Regions from separate parts of the Arthrobacter sp. 210 2 genome, predicted to be linked through region 2. Evidence: riboswitches for the same ligand, from Rfam matches in the RefSeq annotation. Region 2 holds a riboswitch; the other holds the start of a gene.
What was found. A riboswitch is a leader RNA that binds a small molecule or an ion and turns the genes downstream of it on or off. The one in region 2 is predicted to bind S-adenosylmethionine.
Positions count from the first base shown of each region.

Region 1: it holds a riboswitch for S-adenosylmethionine, as region 2 does, so the genes downstream of both, AC5RWA_RS14615 (aminotransferase class V-fold PLP-dependent enzyme) here and AC5RWA_RS06445 (cobalamin-independent methionine synthase II family protein) in region 2, are expected to answer to the same signal.

Region 1 covers NZ_JBNHIE010000007.1:163,567-171,409, reverse strand. Annotated here, with positions in the region: gene AC5RWA_RS14635 (DoxX family protein) at 1-431, shown strand, start outside; gene aroA (3-phosphoshikimate 1-carboxyvinyltransferase) at 438-1,838, shown strand; gene rsgA (ribosome small subunit-dependent GTPase A) at 1,822-2,937, shown strand; gene hisN (histidinol-phosphatase) at 2,986-3,798, shown strand; SAM riboswitch class IV at 3,970-4,083, shown strand; gene AC5RWA_RS14615 (aminotransferase class V-fold PLP-dependent enzyme) at 4,121-5,545, shown strand; gene AC5RWA_RS14610 (class I SAM-dependent methyltransferase) at 5,640-6,398, shown strand; gene AC5RWA_RS14605 (metal-dependent transcriptional regulator) at 6,445-7,158, shown strand; gene AC5RWA_RS14600 (fluoride efflux transporter FluC) at 7,174-7,608, shown strand; gene AC5RWA_RS14595 (fluoride efflux transporter FluC) at 7,605-7,843, shown strand, end outside.
Region 2 covers NZ_JBNHIE010000002.1:425,865-433,707, reverse strand. Annotated here, with positions in the region: gene AC5RWA_RS06470 (hypothetical protein) at 1-137, opposite strand, end outside; gene AC5RWA_RS06465 (RNA polymerase sigma factor) at 134-685, opposite strand; gene AC5RWA_RS06460 (YegP family protein) at 981-1,331, opposite strand; gene AC5RWA_RS06455 (adenylosuccinate synthase) at 1,641-2,930, opposite strand; gene AC5RWA_RS06450 (M14 family zinc carboxypeptidase) at 3,190-4,251, opposite strand; SAM riboswitch class I at 4,465-4,569, shown strand; gene AC5RWA_RS06445 (cobalamin-independent methionine synthase II family protein) at 4,583-5,788, shown strand; gene AC5RWA_RS06440 (uracil-DNA glycosylase family protein) at 6,006-6,635, shown strand; gene AC5RWA_RS06435 (DUF3151 domain-containing protein) at 6,840-7,262, opposite strand; gene fbaA (class II fructose-bisphosphate aldolase) at 7,265-7,843, opposite strand, start outside.

The sequences.
Region 1 (7,843 bases), on a different contig from region 2:
AGGCCGCGGCATCTCTGCCGTTCCAGGCTGACGAGAAGATGCTTGCCCGGGTCATCGGCGGAACGCAGGTGGGCGCAGGCGTCCTGTTTGGGCTGGGCAAGTTCTCCAGGCTTTCGGCCACCCTGCTGACGGTCATTTCCCTGCTCAACACCTTCGTCGAATGGCGCAGCGCGGACATCAGCAGCAAGGAAGGCCGCGAGACGCGCCGCAACCAGCTGCTGAAGAACCTGTCCCTGAGCGGCGGCGCCCTGCTTGCCTCCGTGGACACCGCAGGCAAGCCGGGGTTGGCCTGGCGCGCCGAGCACCTGGCCGCCGATGCCCGGAAGGGCGCCTCGCACTTTGCTGCGGATGCCAGGAAGACCACGAACAAGAAGCTGTCCAAAGCGGACAAGGCCGTGCGCCGCGCCGTGGAACAGGCCACGGGGGCATAAGCACGAATGACCGCTGCAGCCGCCACCCGGGACGACTCCGGAGCTCCTGTCCCCCATTGGCCCGCGCCTTTCGCCTCGCGGCCCGTTGATGCCACCGTCACGGTTCCCGGTTCGAAATCACTGACCAACAGGTACCTCGTCCTCGCGGCGCTGGCCGATGGCCCGTCCCGCCTGCGGGCACCCCTGCACTCCCGCGACTCGGCCCTGATGATCGAGGCCCTCCGCCAGCTCGGTGCCCGCATCACTGAAGTTCCCGGTGACGGCGCCTTTGGGCCGGACCTCGAGGTGGTTCCGCTGGGAGAGGACACGGCTGCGCCCCTCACCAGGATCGACTGCGGCCTCGCGGGCACGGTGATGCGGTTCGTCCCGCCGCTCGCCGCCCTCCGCAACGGGGACAGCGTGTTCGACGGCGATCCGCACGCCCGCAAGCGGCCTATGGGAACCATCATCGAAGCGCTCAAGGCGCTGGGGGTAGGCGTATCCGCGGAAGGCGGCGGCGCCCCGGCGTCTCTGCCGTTCGTGGTGGAAGGCACCGGAGAAGTCCGCGGCGGTCACCTGGTCATCGACGCGAGCGCTTCCTCCCAGTTTGTCTCCGCGCTTCTGCTGGTGGGGGCACGGTTCACCGAGGGCCTCCACCTGGAGCACGTGGGCAAGCCGGTGCCCAGCCTGGACCACATCAACATGACGGTCGCCGTCCTCCGTGGCGCCGGCGTGTCCGTTGATGATTCAGTCCCCAACCACTGGGTTGTCTCACCGGGGCCCATCCGCGCTTTTGACCAGCGGATTGAGCAGGACCTTTCGAATGCCGGGCCGTTCCTCGCGGCAGCACTGGCTTCGGGCGGAACGGTCCGGATCCCGGGCTGGCCTGAGCAGACACAGCAGGTGGGTGACCTCTGGCGCAGCATCCTGGCCGAGATGGGCGCCGAGGTGACGCTGTCGGACGGCGTCCTGACGGTCACCGGCGGTCCGGAGATCAAGGGCGCCGACTTCGCCGATACCAGCGAGCTGGCGCCCACAGTGGCGGCACTGTGCGCCCTGGCCACCGGCCCCTCCCGGCTGAGCGGCATTGCCCACCTGCGCGGACACGAGACGGACCGCCTGGCCGCGCTGGTGACAGAGATCAACCGCCTTGGCGGTGACGCCGAGGAGACCAGCGACGGCCTGGTCATCCGCCCCGCACGGCTGCACGCCGGCGTCGTACGCAGCTATGCGGACCACCGCATGGCGACCGCGGGGGCCATCCTGGGCCTGGCTGTCGAAGGCGTGCAGGTGGAGGATATTGCCACCACGGCGAAGACCATGCCTGATTTCCCGCGGCTGTGGGCGGACATGCTTGCCCAGGGCGGCGCATCCGAAAAGGAGGCCGACGCCGGGGCGGAAGGTTCCAGCGGTGGCGCGGCGAACTGACTCGTGGGACGAATCGGACGTCCGCATCCGGCCCAGCAAGAAGGGCTCCCGGCCCCGCACGAAGGACCGGCCCAGCCATGACGACGCCGTCACGGGCCGCATCATCACCGTGGACCGGGGCCGCTACACCGCCGTGGTGGGCGAAGATTCCGGCAACGAACGCACGGTGATTGCCGCGCGGGCCCGCGAGCTGCGGCGCTCCCCCGTGGTGGCCGGTGACTTCGTTTCACTGGTGGGGGACGTCTCCGGCGAACCCGATACCCTGGCCCGGCTGGTGAAAATCCAGGACCGGAAGACCCTCCTGCGGCGCAGCGCCGATGACACCGACCCTGTGGAGCGGGCCGTGGTGGCCAACGCGGACCAGCTGGTGATCGTGGTGGCGGCAGCCAATCCCGAGCCGCGCACCGGCTTCATCGACCGGGCGCTGGTGGCAGCATACGACGCCGGCATCGAGCCGATCCTGCTCGTCACCAAGGCCGACGTCAAGGACCCGGCGGAGCTGCTGTCCAACTACACGCACCTGGACTTCCCGGTGATCATCAGCCGCACCGCCGATATGAAGGCGTCCGGCATCGATGCGCGGTCCGACGACGGACTGTCCGCCCGGCTGGACAGCGCAGCGGTCGCCGAACTCAGGGCCCACCTCGACGGGAAGGTCACGGTCATGCTGGGGCACTCCGGCGTCGGGAAGTCCACCATGGTCAACGCGCTTACGGGTGCGGAAAGGGCCACCGGCGGAGTGAATGCGGTGACCGGGCGGGGCCGGCACACATCGTCGTCGGCCCTGGCTCTGCGGCTTGCGGACGCCCCTCCCGGCAGCTGGATCATCGACACCCCGGGCATCCGGTCCTTCGGACTGGCGCACGTGGATCCGGACCGGATCCTGCGGTCCTTCCCGGACCTTTCGCCGGGCATCGATGACTGCGAACGCGGCTGCAAGCACACTGCCACGGCGGTGGACTGCGGCCTGGACGCCTGGGTGGCCGGAGGCCATGCGGGTCCCACCGGTGAAGCCCGGCTTGCGTCCCTGCGGAGGCTCCTCGGAGCGGATCCGCGCATGGAAGCGCAGGAGACCAAGGAGCTCGGCAGCGTCAACTGACAACGCCGATCTCCCAGCAGAACCGCCCGCAGACGGTAGTTTGGAACCATGATCCAACCCGCTTCGAGCTACAACGATGACCTGCGCCTGGCCCATGTCCTGGCCGACTCCGTGGATGACCAGACCATGAGCCGCTTCAAGGCACTGGACCTCCACGTGGAGACCAAGCCTGACCTGACGCCGGTCACCGATGCGGACAAGGCAGCGGAGGAAGCCATCCGCGGCCAGCTCTCCCGTTCCCGTCCACGGGATGCAGTACTCGGTGAGGAGTTTGGCAGCACCGGCCACGGCTCGCGCAGGTGGATCATCGATCCCATCGACGGCACCAAGAATTTTGTCCGCGGCGTGCCCGTGTGGGCCACCCTTATTGCCCTCGTTGACGAGGGCGAGCCGGTAGTTGGCGTGGTCAGTGCCCCGGCACTGGGCAAGCGATGGTGGGCGGCCAAGGGCATGGGCGCCTACATGGGCCGTTCACTTGCCGCGGCCACCCGGTTGCGGGTGTCCGACGTCTCCAGCCTGTCCGACGCTTCACTGTCATATTCGAGCCTGGGCGGATGGAAGGAACGCGGAAACCTTGACGAGTTCCTCGGCCTGACCGAGGACGTCTGGCGGACCCGGGCATTTGGCGACTTCTGGTCATACTGCATGGTGGCCGAAGGGTCGGTGGACATCGCCTGCGAACCCGAGCTCAACCTCTACGACATGGCGGCCCTGGTACCGATCGTGGTGGAGGCGGGCGGCCGCTTCACGTCGCTGGAGGGCGAGGACGGTCCGTTCGGCGGCAACGCCCTGGCCACCAACTCCATCCTGCACTCCGAGGTGCTGCAGCGGTTGAACCCGGGCCTCGACGACCTTCTCTGACTCCGGCCCCAACACCACCTGACCGAAGAATCGACGGCGGGCGCCCCCGAAAGGCGGCGCCCGCCGTCGTTTTCTTCGGCTGGAAACGCCTTTCGCGACGGCGCGTAACAAAAGCCTTAACAGTTGCGCCGGCTTCGAACCTGGCCGCCCCATGTTCTACGCTCTTAACCAGGTCACGAGTGCCAGCGCAAAACCCCGGTTTGCTGGCCGGCAACCCTCCATTCGCGGTGGGGTGCCCCGGGTGACGACCAGGCCGGTCCGGAGCGGATGCGGCAAGCGCGGATTCCTCTATGCCGGAGTCCTGTTTTGAAGTGAGGTCTCTGTGACAACTGCCACCGTCTCCCCCAACGCCGCCACCACCACCGAAGCTGCAGCGGCCCTCGACGCGCGCCAGGCGATCGCCGGCCGTCCCCTCGCCGCCGTCACCGGCGCAGAAATCCAGGCGCCGCTGATCGCCGGCGGGCATGTGCGGTATGCCAACCTCGACTATGGCGCATCTGCCCCCGCCCTCTCGGTGGTGTCCGCCTACCTCAACGAGATCCTGCCGTACTACGCCAGCGTCCACCGCGGCGCCGGGTACGCGTCGCAAATCAGCACCTCCGTGTACGAGAACGCCCGCAGCATCGTCCGCGATTTCGTGGGCGGCCGGCCGGACGATTCCGTCATCTTCACCAGGAACACCACGGACTCCCTCAACCTGCTGGCCGGCTGCCTGCCCGTCGCTGACGGACGCCATGCCGGTGACGTCCTGTACCTGGACATCGAGCACCACGCCAACCTGCTGCCCTGGCAGGGAGTGCCCCACCGCAGCATTGTTGCCGCCGACACCATCGCGGGAACCATCGAGGCCGTCCGCGCTGAGCTGGAGCAGGGCGGCGTGAGCCTGCTGGCAATCACCGGTGCCTCCAACGTCACCGGCGAGATCCTTCCCGTCCGCGCCCTGGCAACGCTCGCCCACCAGCACGGCGCACGGATCGTGGTGGATGCCGCCCAGCTGGCGCCGCACCGCCGCATTGACATCAGCGCGGACAACGTCGACTACGTCGCGTTCTCCGGGCACAAGCTCTACGCGCCCTTCGGCGCCGGTGTCCTGGTGGGACGTCCTGACTGGCTCGACGCCGGTGTTCCACACCTTGCCGGCGGCGGCGCCGTCAAGGAAGCAAGGCTCGACGGCGTCAGCTGGGCAACGGGCCCGGCCCGCCACGAGGGCGGCTCCCCCAACGTCCTGGGCGCGGCCACCCTTGCCCGCGCCACCCAGGTCATCGCCGGGTTGGACCAGGACCGCTGGCACGCGCACGAGTCCGCCATCCGCTCGTTCCTGGTGGAAGGCCTGCAGGACATCGACGGCGTCACGGTCCACCAGATCTTCAAGGACACCAACGCGGACACGGACACCATTGGCGTGGTCAACTTTTCCGTCGAGGGCTACGACGCAGGGCTCGTTGCCGCGTACCTTTCCGCTGAGCACGGGGTGGGGCTGCGGGACGGGCGCTTCTGCGCGCATCCCCTGCTGAAGCGGCTGGGGCTGCCCTCGGGGTCCCTTCGTGCCAGCTTCGGCCTCGGTTCCCGGCTCGAGGATGCCGAGCGGCTCCTGGCAGGCATCGCCAAACTCCGCCGCGACGGGCTGGGCTGGGACTACGTGGTGGACGCCGGCCGCTGGGTTCCCGCGAACGACACCCGCACCTACCCGCACTGGGCTCCGAACACGCCGGGAACCGCGGGGGCTGCTCCCTGCATTGACGACTGACCGTCGCCAGCGGCTGACCGGCCGTGCCCTGCTGCCGGACCCGGATGCGGTAAATTCGGAGGATATCGCAGGGCATTAGTGAAGGAGGCCGCAGGTGGTTCGGGGTGGCCCCAGGCTTGATCATGGGCGGCGCCGGGAGCTCGGCCAGAGCTTCCAGGACGGCGGCAAGCATTACCAGCGGGTCCGGCCCGGGTATCCTGCGGAATCGGCGCAATGGCTCGTTCCGGCCGGGGCCCGTGACGCGCTGGACGTTGGCGCCGGCACCGGCAAATTCACCGAACTCCTGCTGGCCGCTGGGTTAGCCGTGACCGCCGTCGATCCATCCGCAGACATGCTCGGACAGCTGACGGCTCACTATCCAGACACCACGGCTGTCCTCGGCACCGCCGAGGCGACGGGCCTTCCGGCGGCGGCGTTCGACGTCGTCACCGTTGCCCAGGCCTGGCACTGGTGCGATCCCCTCGCGGCGAGCACGGAACTGGCCCGTGTCCTCCGCCCGCACGGAACGCTCGGGCTGGTCTGGAACCAGCTGGACACGTCCGTCCCGTGGGTTCACCGACTCTCCCGCATCATGCATGCAGGGGACGTGTACAAGCCGGACCACCGGCCCGTGATGGGCCCCCAATTCAGACACCTTGAAGGCCATGTGACGCACTGGCAGGACGTTGTCAGCACCAGGGATCTGATGGAGCTCACCAAATCCCGCAGCTACTATCTTCGCGCCGGCGAAGCCACCCGGGCCAAGGTCCTCGCCAACCTTGACTGGTACCTGCATGAGCACCTGGGCCATGCCGACGATGAGGACCTGGAATTGCCGTACCTGACCCTGTCGTGGCGGGCCGTCAAAGCATGAAGAACGTCGCCGTTGCGGTCCACCGGCACCCGGTAGGCTTGGTCCTGTGAAGACCAGCGCGCCCTCCTCCTCCATCGAGGACTACGTCAAGGTCATCTACTCATTCACTGAATGGCAGGACAAGCCCATCACGTCCTCCCAGCTTGCCCAGCGGCTGGGGGTGGCCAACTCTTCGGTGTCGGAGATGGTCCGCAAGCTCAAGGACCAGGGCCTTGTTGACCATAAACCGTACAGTGCCATCACGCTGACCGATACCGGCCTGCGGCTGGCCCTGTCCATGGTCCGGCGCCACCGGCTGATCGAAACGTACCTGGTGCAGCAGCTGGGCTACAGCTGGGACGAAGTCCACGATGAAGCTGAACTGCTGGAGCACGCCGTCTCCGACACGTTCATTCAGCGGGTCGCCGCCAGGCTGGGCGACCCCAGCCGCGATCCGCACGGTGACCCGATTCCCACTGCCGACGGCAAGGTTCTGATGCCCCGGGCCCACCTGATGGGTGAGCTGGACAAGGGCCATACCGGCAGGATCACCCGGATCAGCGACGACAACCCGGATCTGCTCCGCTATCTGTCCGCGGAGGAGATAGACCTCGACGCCGAGGTTGAGGTGGTGGGGCGACGGCCGTTCGGCGGTGCGCTGGTGGTGCGCATCCGCAACTCCGGCCGGGCCCGGGACTACGACCTGGCCGACGAGATTACCTCGGCCCTGTGGGTCCACAGCGACCAGCCGCATCCCGGCTGCACCCTGTCGGACGGCTGAGATGCAACCGGCAGGATGAGCCCTTCGGGAATGCCGTCTGCGCGGGCCTGGCTTGCGGTGGCCGCCGGTGGCCTGGTGGGCAGTGAACTCCGCTATTGCCTGGGGCTGGCCTTTCCCGAGATTCCCGGATCAATACCCTGGGCGACGCTCTGGATCAATGCCGCCGGAAGCTTTGTGCTGGCGGCGTTATCGACGGCCTGGATGGCCCGGCCGGGGACAGCGTCCTGGCTGCGCGCGGGGCTGGGCCCCGGACTGCTGGGCTCCTTCACCACGTTTTCTGCCGTGGTGTTCGCGGTGGATCAACTGGCCCGGGCAGGCCAGCATCCCGTCTGGGTTGCCTACCTGGCGCTCTCACTGCTCCTCGGACTGGGGGCTGCCGGCCTCGGGTGGCGTGTGGGCAGGCTGCTCCCCCGGACATCGGAGGCTGACGCTGCGGGCGGCAGGCCATGACCGCTGCCGCGCTGGTGGGAATCTTCGGCGTCCTGGGCTCACTGCTGCGCTTCGCCATCGACAGCTGGTTCGCGCATCACCTGTCCACCCGCAGCGTCCGGACGGCTGGAGGGCAGGAAAGGCTGCACTGGCCTTGGGCTACGCTGCTGGTGAACGTGCTGGGGTGCCTCATCATCGGGGTGTCCTTTGGCCTGACCGGGCGGCTGGGACTGCCGGACGAGTGGCACGCCGGACT
Region 2 (7,843 bases):
GAGGGAGCGGGCACGGGAAGGGACGCCAAAGATCCGAGTGAAAGGAGGATGCTACGGAGATCGGAATCGCCGGCCTGGCCAGCGTCACTGAGCATGTCATCCACCAGGTGGTGCAGGCTGTCCGGGGAGCGCGTCATGGTGTGAGGTACTCCTTCACGCCGGACAGCTCCCGCAGCTTGAGGAGCGCGCGCCGCTGAAGCTGCTTCACGGCCCCCGCCGTTTTGCCCATGGCCTCGGCCGCCTGCTCAACGGTGAGCCCGGCCACCAGGCGAAGCGACAGCACTTCCCGCTGGTCACCGGGAAGTCCGTCCAGCAGCCGGAGGACCTCCTGCGGGGAGATGCGCTCCAGCGCCACGTCTTCGGCCGATGAGTCTTCCCGCCGGTCCAGTTCGGGCTCGAACGGCAGTTTTGCGGGGGTGCGGTTCTGCCGGCGGTGGTCATCGACCATGCGGGCGTGGGCTACAGAGAAAATAAATGTGCGAAGTCCTGCGGCACCACCGTGCATAGTGGCAAACCGGGGCAGGACGGAGAGGAACACCTCCTGCATTGCCGCCTCCGGATCCTCGACTCCCCGGGCTGTGAGATAGCCCAGAACCTGTGATGCATACGTCCGGTAGACGAGGCTGAACACGTCAGCCTGGCGGGATTCATCCCGCAAAGCCTCGTCGGTCAGTGCATCGGTCACGGACGTAGTGCTTCCAGTCAAAGAGGGGTTTGTTTGCCCGGGAAGGCCTTCCACAGGGGTGGAACGGCTTTTCCCCGCATTACTTTACCCCTCGGTAACCACTGCGCCGGGACCGCCACGGGCGTCACCGGTTCCGGCATGAGGCAGCTGCCCCTGCCACCGGATCAATGAAAGAGCCGGTCTGGAACGTGATGGGGGACAAGTTCCAGACCGGCGCTACATAGGGGTAATCGCTGACGACGGCGAAAGGGTTACGCGTTCCTGAAAAAACTTTCCAAAACTTTTTGGAGGAGGTTCAGCGGGCCGCGGCCGGGATCCAGCGCGGTGCACTCCCCTGCCGGCGCGGTTCCTTGGCGATCGTAAAAGCGTGCACCCTGGCGGGGACGCGCTGGTCATCGCAGTCAGCCTGGGGCCTCATTGGAGCAACAGCGGGAGCCGCGGCGGAGCTCCTGGTTACTGCCCCGGCAGGGCAGAGATCGGTGACCAGACCGGTACCTGCGCATTCACGGACGGCGGCGATCCCGGCGGCGAGTGCGGACTTGTCCTCAAAAGGCCCGGACACCGCCATCACCGTGCCATCGGGGGCCAGAAGCCGGAACCTGAAAAACGAATCTGAGTCGACAAAAGCTTCGAACTTTCCGGCCATAAGAAATCCTTCCGGTCTGCGGGATCCTGCCCGGCGACATCCTTGTCGCCAGCTGGTCTGTGCGCGGTGCTGCGCATGTTCCCGCGGGTTTGGTCGAACGAATTGGTGATTGCATCACGTGGTGTTGATAAGTCTGTCGTCCAATGACGCAGCCTCACAAGACCAGCCGGGTTAACCCTATGTAAATTGCCATACTTTTGGGAAGACAAACGGCGGGCCACCCACTCGGGTGACCCGCCGTCGTCGTCCCCACCCACTCCCTAGCCTCGCAAGCTCGGCCAGGGAACCCTGCGGGCGTGGGCCCACACGTCAGTCGTTGATAAGGTCGTTCACCACGATGGTCTGGTCACGGTCCGGGCCCACGCCGATGGCGGAGAACCGCGTGCCGGACAGCTTTTCCAGGGCCAGCACGTAGTTGCGGGCGTTCTCGGGCAGGTCAGCAAGGGTGCGGGCACCCGTGATGTCCTCGGTCCAGCCTTCGAAGTATTCGAAGATGGGCTTGGCGTGGTGGAACTCGGTCTGCGTCATGGGCATCTCGTCATGGCGCACGCCGTCCACGTCGTAGGCCACGCACACGGGGATCTGCTCGATGCCGGTGAGGACGTCCAGCTTGGTGACGAAGTAGTCCGTGAAGCCGTTGACCCTGGATGCATGGCGGGCCAGGACGGCGTCGTACCAGCCGCAGCGGCGCGGGCGCCCGGTGTTGACGCCGAATTCCCCGCCGGTCTTCTGCAGGTACATGCCCATCTCGTCGAAAAGCTCGGTGGGGAACGGACCGGCGCCCACGCGTGTGGTGTACGCCTTGATGATGCCGATGGAGCGGGAAATGCGGGTTGGGCCGATGCCGGAACCCACCGAGGCGCCGCCGGCAGTGGGGTTGGAGGAGGTGACGAACGGGTAGGTTCCGTGGTCCACGTCCAGGAATGTTGCCTGGCCGCCTTCCATCAGGACCACCTTGCCCTCATCGAGTGCGGTGTTCAGGACCAGGGTGCTGTCGATGACCAGCGGACGGAGCCGCTCGGCGAAGGAGAGGAAGTACTCCACGATTTCCTCCACCAGGACGCTGCGGCGGTTGTAGACCTTCACCAGCAGTTCGTTCTTCTGGCGCAGGGAGCCCTCCACCTTCTGGCGGAGGATGGACTCGTCAAAGACGTCCTGCACGCGGATGCCCAGCCGGGCCACTTTATCCATGTAGGCCGGGCCGATGCCGCGGCCGGTGGTTCCGATGGCGCGGCTTCCCAGGAACCGCTCGGTCACCTTGTCCAGGACCTGGTGGTACGGGGCCACGAGGTGGGCGTTCGCGGAAACCCGGAGCTTGGAGGTGTCTGCGCCGCGGGCCTGCAGTCCTTCGATTTCCTGGAAGAGCGCTTCGAGGTTCACCACGCAGCCGTTGCCGATAATGGGAACCGCGTTGGGGCTGAGAATGCCTGCCGGCAGCAGCTTGAGTTCGTACTTTTCACCGCCTACGACGACGGTGTGCCCGGCGTTGTTGCCGCCGTTGGGCTTGACGACGTAGTCAACGCGGCCGCCCAGAAGGTCAGTGGCCTTGCCTTTTCCTTCGTCGCCCCACTGGGCTCCTACGATCACAATTGCTGGCATGGGATCCTCCCCCATTCGTTCGGGCTGCCCGGGTCCGGCCATGGAGGTGGCTTGCCCGGTGCGGCGCCGTTCATGAGAATGCCCCGAATGGACCGGCCGTCGCTGGTCCGCGGGACGGGGCAGCGATGCAAGAGTTCCGGGGCTCTTACCACCCAAGTTTAGCCGATGAGCGACTTTGTCCACTCGTTGGGCCGCCGCGGTCCTTCTTGCAGGGTAAAGGACTCCTGCAGGCAAGGACCGCGGCGGGTGGGCGTTATGGTTACTCGCCGTCGGCTTCCTCGCCCGGCCGGGACGTCTGGGTGGCAAGGCTGTCCCAGAAGGAGGTGTCGGCGTCGGCGATGGAGCCGTCCGCAATTGCTGCCGCGGTTGCAGTCAGCGTGGTCACGGTCTGCTGGATCAGGTAACCGTTGCTGCGCAGGCCCAGGGCGACGCCGTCCGCGTAGTGGTCGGACATGCCACGCATTTCGAAGAGCAAGGTTGCGATATCGTACTCAACGGCAATCCCATTGCGGCTGATGGTTTCGGCGCTGCCACCCACATACTTGCCCAGGTGGCCCCAGCCGGTGGAGTCGACGTTGTTAAAAACCACGGCGCCCAGCTGCTTGGACTTTTCCACCACGGCAGGATCGGCGTTGGGTGTGGTGGGGTACAGGATGGACCCCGAGACCAGCTTTCCGTCGCGTTCGCTGCGTGTGCCCTGGTGGTGCAGGTCGATCATGTAGTCCACCGTGTATTTGCGCATCACATTGTTGTGCAGCGCCTGGGTTTCCGGCTGGACCTTGTCTACGTGGTCGCGGTTGAGGTCCACTTCCTCGGCGTTGTAGCGGGTCATGTTCCGGTCGCCCTTGGCCAGGTAGTCATCCAGCGGGAAGTTCACGTCCCCCATGGCGCCGTCCGCGTTGAGCATTGGAACGATCAGGATGTTCACACCGTCCAGGATGTCCTCCGACTTGCCCGTCCCGAGGTGCTTGACGAATTCCAGGGCGCCCTCGGTGGTGAGCTGCTCATTGCCGTGCTGCTGCGTGAGGTACAGGATGGTGGGTTTCGCCGGGTCCGAAATGTACTTGACCAGGTGGATGTCGCGTCCCTTGACGGTCTGCCCGATGACCTCAAGCTCCATGGCGGACTGGCGGGCATCCTGGTCCTTCAGGAAGGAAACCATCTGGTCATAGGTGGCCAGCTTCGAGGTGGTGATTTGGCCGTTGCCGTCGTAGTTGGGACCTTCGCCCACCGAATGGGCGAGCGGTGCGGGTCCTGCCACAACGGCAAGAGCAAGGGCTCCGGCGGCCAGGGTCCTGAAAGTTGCCAGGGTTTTTCTCACGGTGCGTTACCTCTTTCGAGTGCATTAGGTGCGTCCAGCCCGCTATGTCCCCCATTGCCGGCTGTGACATCAGCCAACCGTGCTGGACAAAACCTGTCAATGGACATGACGGTTATCCGCACCCAGTTATTACGAATCGAAAGCTGTCAACGCGGCGCGACATATGGCGAAGCGAATTTGCTCCCGCCCGCAGTGCTGGATTTAAGTGAGAGTGAACCATCCGGAGCGGCCAAGAGACCTGGCTCAATGACGCCGCAGCAACCCGTCAGGGCAGGACGTCCTGCCCGCAGAAGGTGCTACTGCCAGGACCGATGGAAAGGAAAAATCCAGCATGTCCCTGAATACCGACCACATCCGCGTTACCCACGCAGGTTCCTTGCCGCGCACGCCCGAGCTTATCGCCGCCAACGCGGCGCGCGAGGAAAACCCGGCCGACGTGGAGGGATACAACGAACTCCTCACCGCTTCCGTTGTGGACCTGGTCCAGCGTCAGCAAAGCCTGGGCATCGATATTCCGAACGACGGCGAGTACGGCCACGCGATGTCCGCCGCTGTGGACTACGGCGCATGGTGGTCCTACTCATTTGCCCGGATGGGTGGCCTGGAACTGGACAATGACGCCACATGGGCCGTTGAACCGAAGGAATCCACCCCCGGCAACGTCCAGCTGACGGGATTCATCCACCGCCGCGACCGCGTCCTTTTTGCCGAGGCCTACAACGATCCCACCAGCGGCATCTTCACCGGCGGCGCGAAGCCGTTCCCGAAGGTCACGGGACCGCTGGTGTACACGGGCCAGGAGGCGGTGGCCTCGGACATCGCCAACCTCAAGGCGGGCCTTGCCGCAACCGGATTGAAGGAAGGATTCGTGGCAGCGCTCTCCCCCGGCAGCGCATCACGGATCACCAACGAGTACTACGCCACGGAGGAGGAGTATATCTACGCCTGCGCGGACGTACTCCGCGAGGAGTACAAGGCCATCGTGGACGCCGGCCTCACGTTGCAGATCGATGATCCCTCCATTGCTGAGAACTGGGACCAGATCAGTCCGGAACCCACCGTTGAGGACTACCTCAAATTCACGCAGATCCGGGTGGAAGCGCTGAACTACGCCCTCCGCGGCCTTCCCGAGGAGCAGGTGCGCTTCCACCTCTGCTGGGGCTCCTGGCACGGCCCCCACACCACCGACCTCCCGTTCGCGGACCTGGTGGACACAATGCTGCAGATCAACGCCGGCGGGTACTCCTTTGAGGCCGCCAATGTCCGCCACGAACACGAGTGGCGGGTGTGGGAGGACACCAAGCTTCCCGAGGGCAAGGTCATCATCCCCGGCATCGTCTCGCACGCCACCAACGTGGTGGAGCACCCGGACCTCGTGGCAGACCGCATCGTCCGTTTCGCCGAGGTAGTTGGCCGCCAGAACGTCATTGCGTCCACGGACTGCGGCCTGGGCGGGCGCGTCCACCCCCAGATCGCCGTCGCCAAGCTTGAAGCACTGGGAGAAGGCGCCCGCCGGGCAACCAAGCGGCTCTGGTAACAGCCGCCCCTTCTCCGCCAGCCAGGACCGCCGGTTCCCTGCTCCACAGTATTGGATGCAGGGGACCGGCGTTTCGTTTCTCCGGGCTTGCTAAACTGGAACAGGCCGACCCGGAATCGGTCCACCCCATCTCAACCGCCGCTCATGTGTGGCGCCTTCGTGCGCCCATATCCGCCGGCGGCAGCACCGCCAATCCCCGCAGGAGATCCAGCACTACATGACAGCCCTGGCCCCCGAATCTTTCCATGAGCAGCTCCTGAGCCGCCGCTACGAACCCAATGTTGCCGCCGTCAATGAACTGTGCGATTCCCTGCAGGAGACCCGGCCCGGCACGGTAGTGCCCTACGTCGACCCCATGCATGACGTGGACGAATGCCGCATTATCAGCCTCTTCTCGAACATCGGAGGGGCCGACGAGTCCGGCTTCATCACCCCGGGAGACCAGGACGCCGCTACCCGGATGCTCGGCATCCAGTGGAAGCTGGGCCTTCGCCCCGAGTTTGTCATGCCCTGGAACGTGCATCCCTGGCATGTCCCGGGCGAGGTCAACGGGAAGTTCACCCCGGACCAGATCCAGGCCGGCCTCAAGCCGCTGCTGAAGTTCCTGGCGCTGGTCCCGCGCGCCTCGGTGATCGTGGCCCACGGCACCGAAGCCAACCGCCTGGCCAACCTGCTGCTGAAGACCGAGGTGCCGCTGCTCTGGCGCCGCGGCCTGAAGACCTACAAGGTGCGGTCCCTGAGCGGACGCGCTTTCGCCGGTTCCCCGGCCCGCCAGGAGGAGTACCTCGAGGACATGCGCGTGGCCTACGCCGACGCCATGGCCCGCACCGGCCTCCAGAAGTCATAGGCATCAGACTGAGCCTGACCTCCGGTGATTGAGCCTGTCGAAATCAGGTTTCGGCAGGCTCAACCATCGGGCAGTACGACGGCGGGCGGTCACTTTTCGTGTGGAAGGTGACCGCCCGCCGTCGTACTTTAAACGCAACGCAAGGTCACTTTCGGCCCAGTCCGGTGCCCGGAGAGGGCTAAAAGTGACCCCGCGTTGCTTCTGCTACTTGCCTTCGATGGCTGCCTTGGCAGTGGGGTCCGAGTCGTTCAGGAACTTCTCGATCCGCTCCGGTTCCTCCGCCTCGCCGATCGCGGCCGCGGCACGGCCCAGCGAGTACAGCGCACGGAGGAAGCCACGGTTGGGCCCGTGCTCCCACGGGATGGGCCCCACGCCGCGCCAGCCGTTGCGGCGCAGCGAGTCCAGGCCGCGGTGGTAGCCCACACGTGAGTAGGCGTAGGAATCGATGGTGCGTCCCTCAGCCCAGGCCTCTTCCGCCAGCACGGCCCACAGCAGCGAGGAGGTGGGGTGCTTTTCCACGAGGTCCAGGGCTTCCTGGCCTGCTTCCAGCTGCTGGTAGACCTCGGTCTCGGCAGGCAGGAGCGTGGGCTCGGGGCCCATCAGGTTCTTGCGGAACTCGTCTGACATTCCTAGAAGGTCTTTCCGGCCGAGCCGAGCTGCTTGGTGGCTTCCACGACGCGGGCTGCGAGGCCGGCTTCGGCGGAGGCGCCCCAGACGCGGGGGTCGTAGGTCTTCTTGTTGCCCACTTCGCCGTCCACCTTCAGGACACCGTCGTAGTTGCGGAACATGTGGTCCGCCACGGGGCGGGTGTAGGCGTACTGGGTGTCGGTGTCGATGTTCATCTTGATGGTGCCGTAGGACACGGCGTCGGCGATTTCCTGGTCCGAGGAGCCGGAGCCGCCGTGGAACACCAGGTCGAACGGGCTGTCCTTGCCGATCTTGGCGCCCACCTGGGCCTGGATGTCCTTGAGGATCTCCGGGCGAAGCTTGACGCCGCCGGGCTTGTATACGCCGTGGACGTTGCCGAAGGTCAGCGCGGTGATGTAGCGGCCGTTCTCCCCGGAGCCGAGGGCCTCAACGGTGGCCAGGGCGTCTTCGACGGTGGTGTACAGCTTTTCGTTGATCTCGTTCTCGACGCCGTCCTCTTCGCCGCCCACGGTGCCGATCTCAACCTCGAGGATCATCTTGGCCGCCGCGGTGCGCTCCAG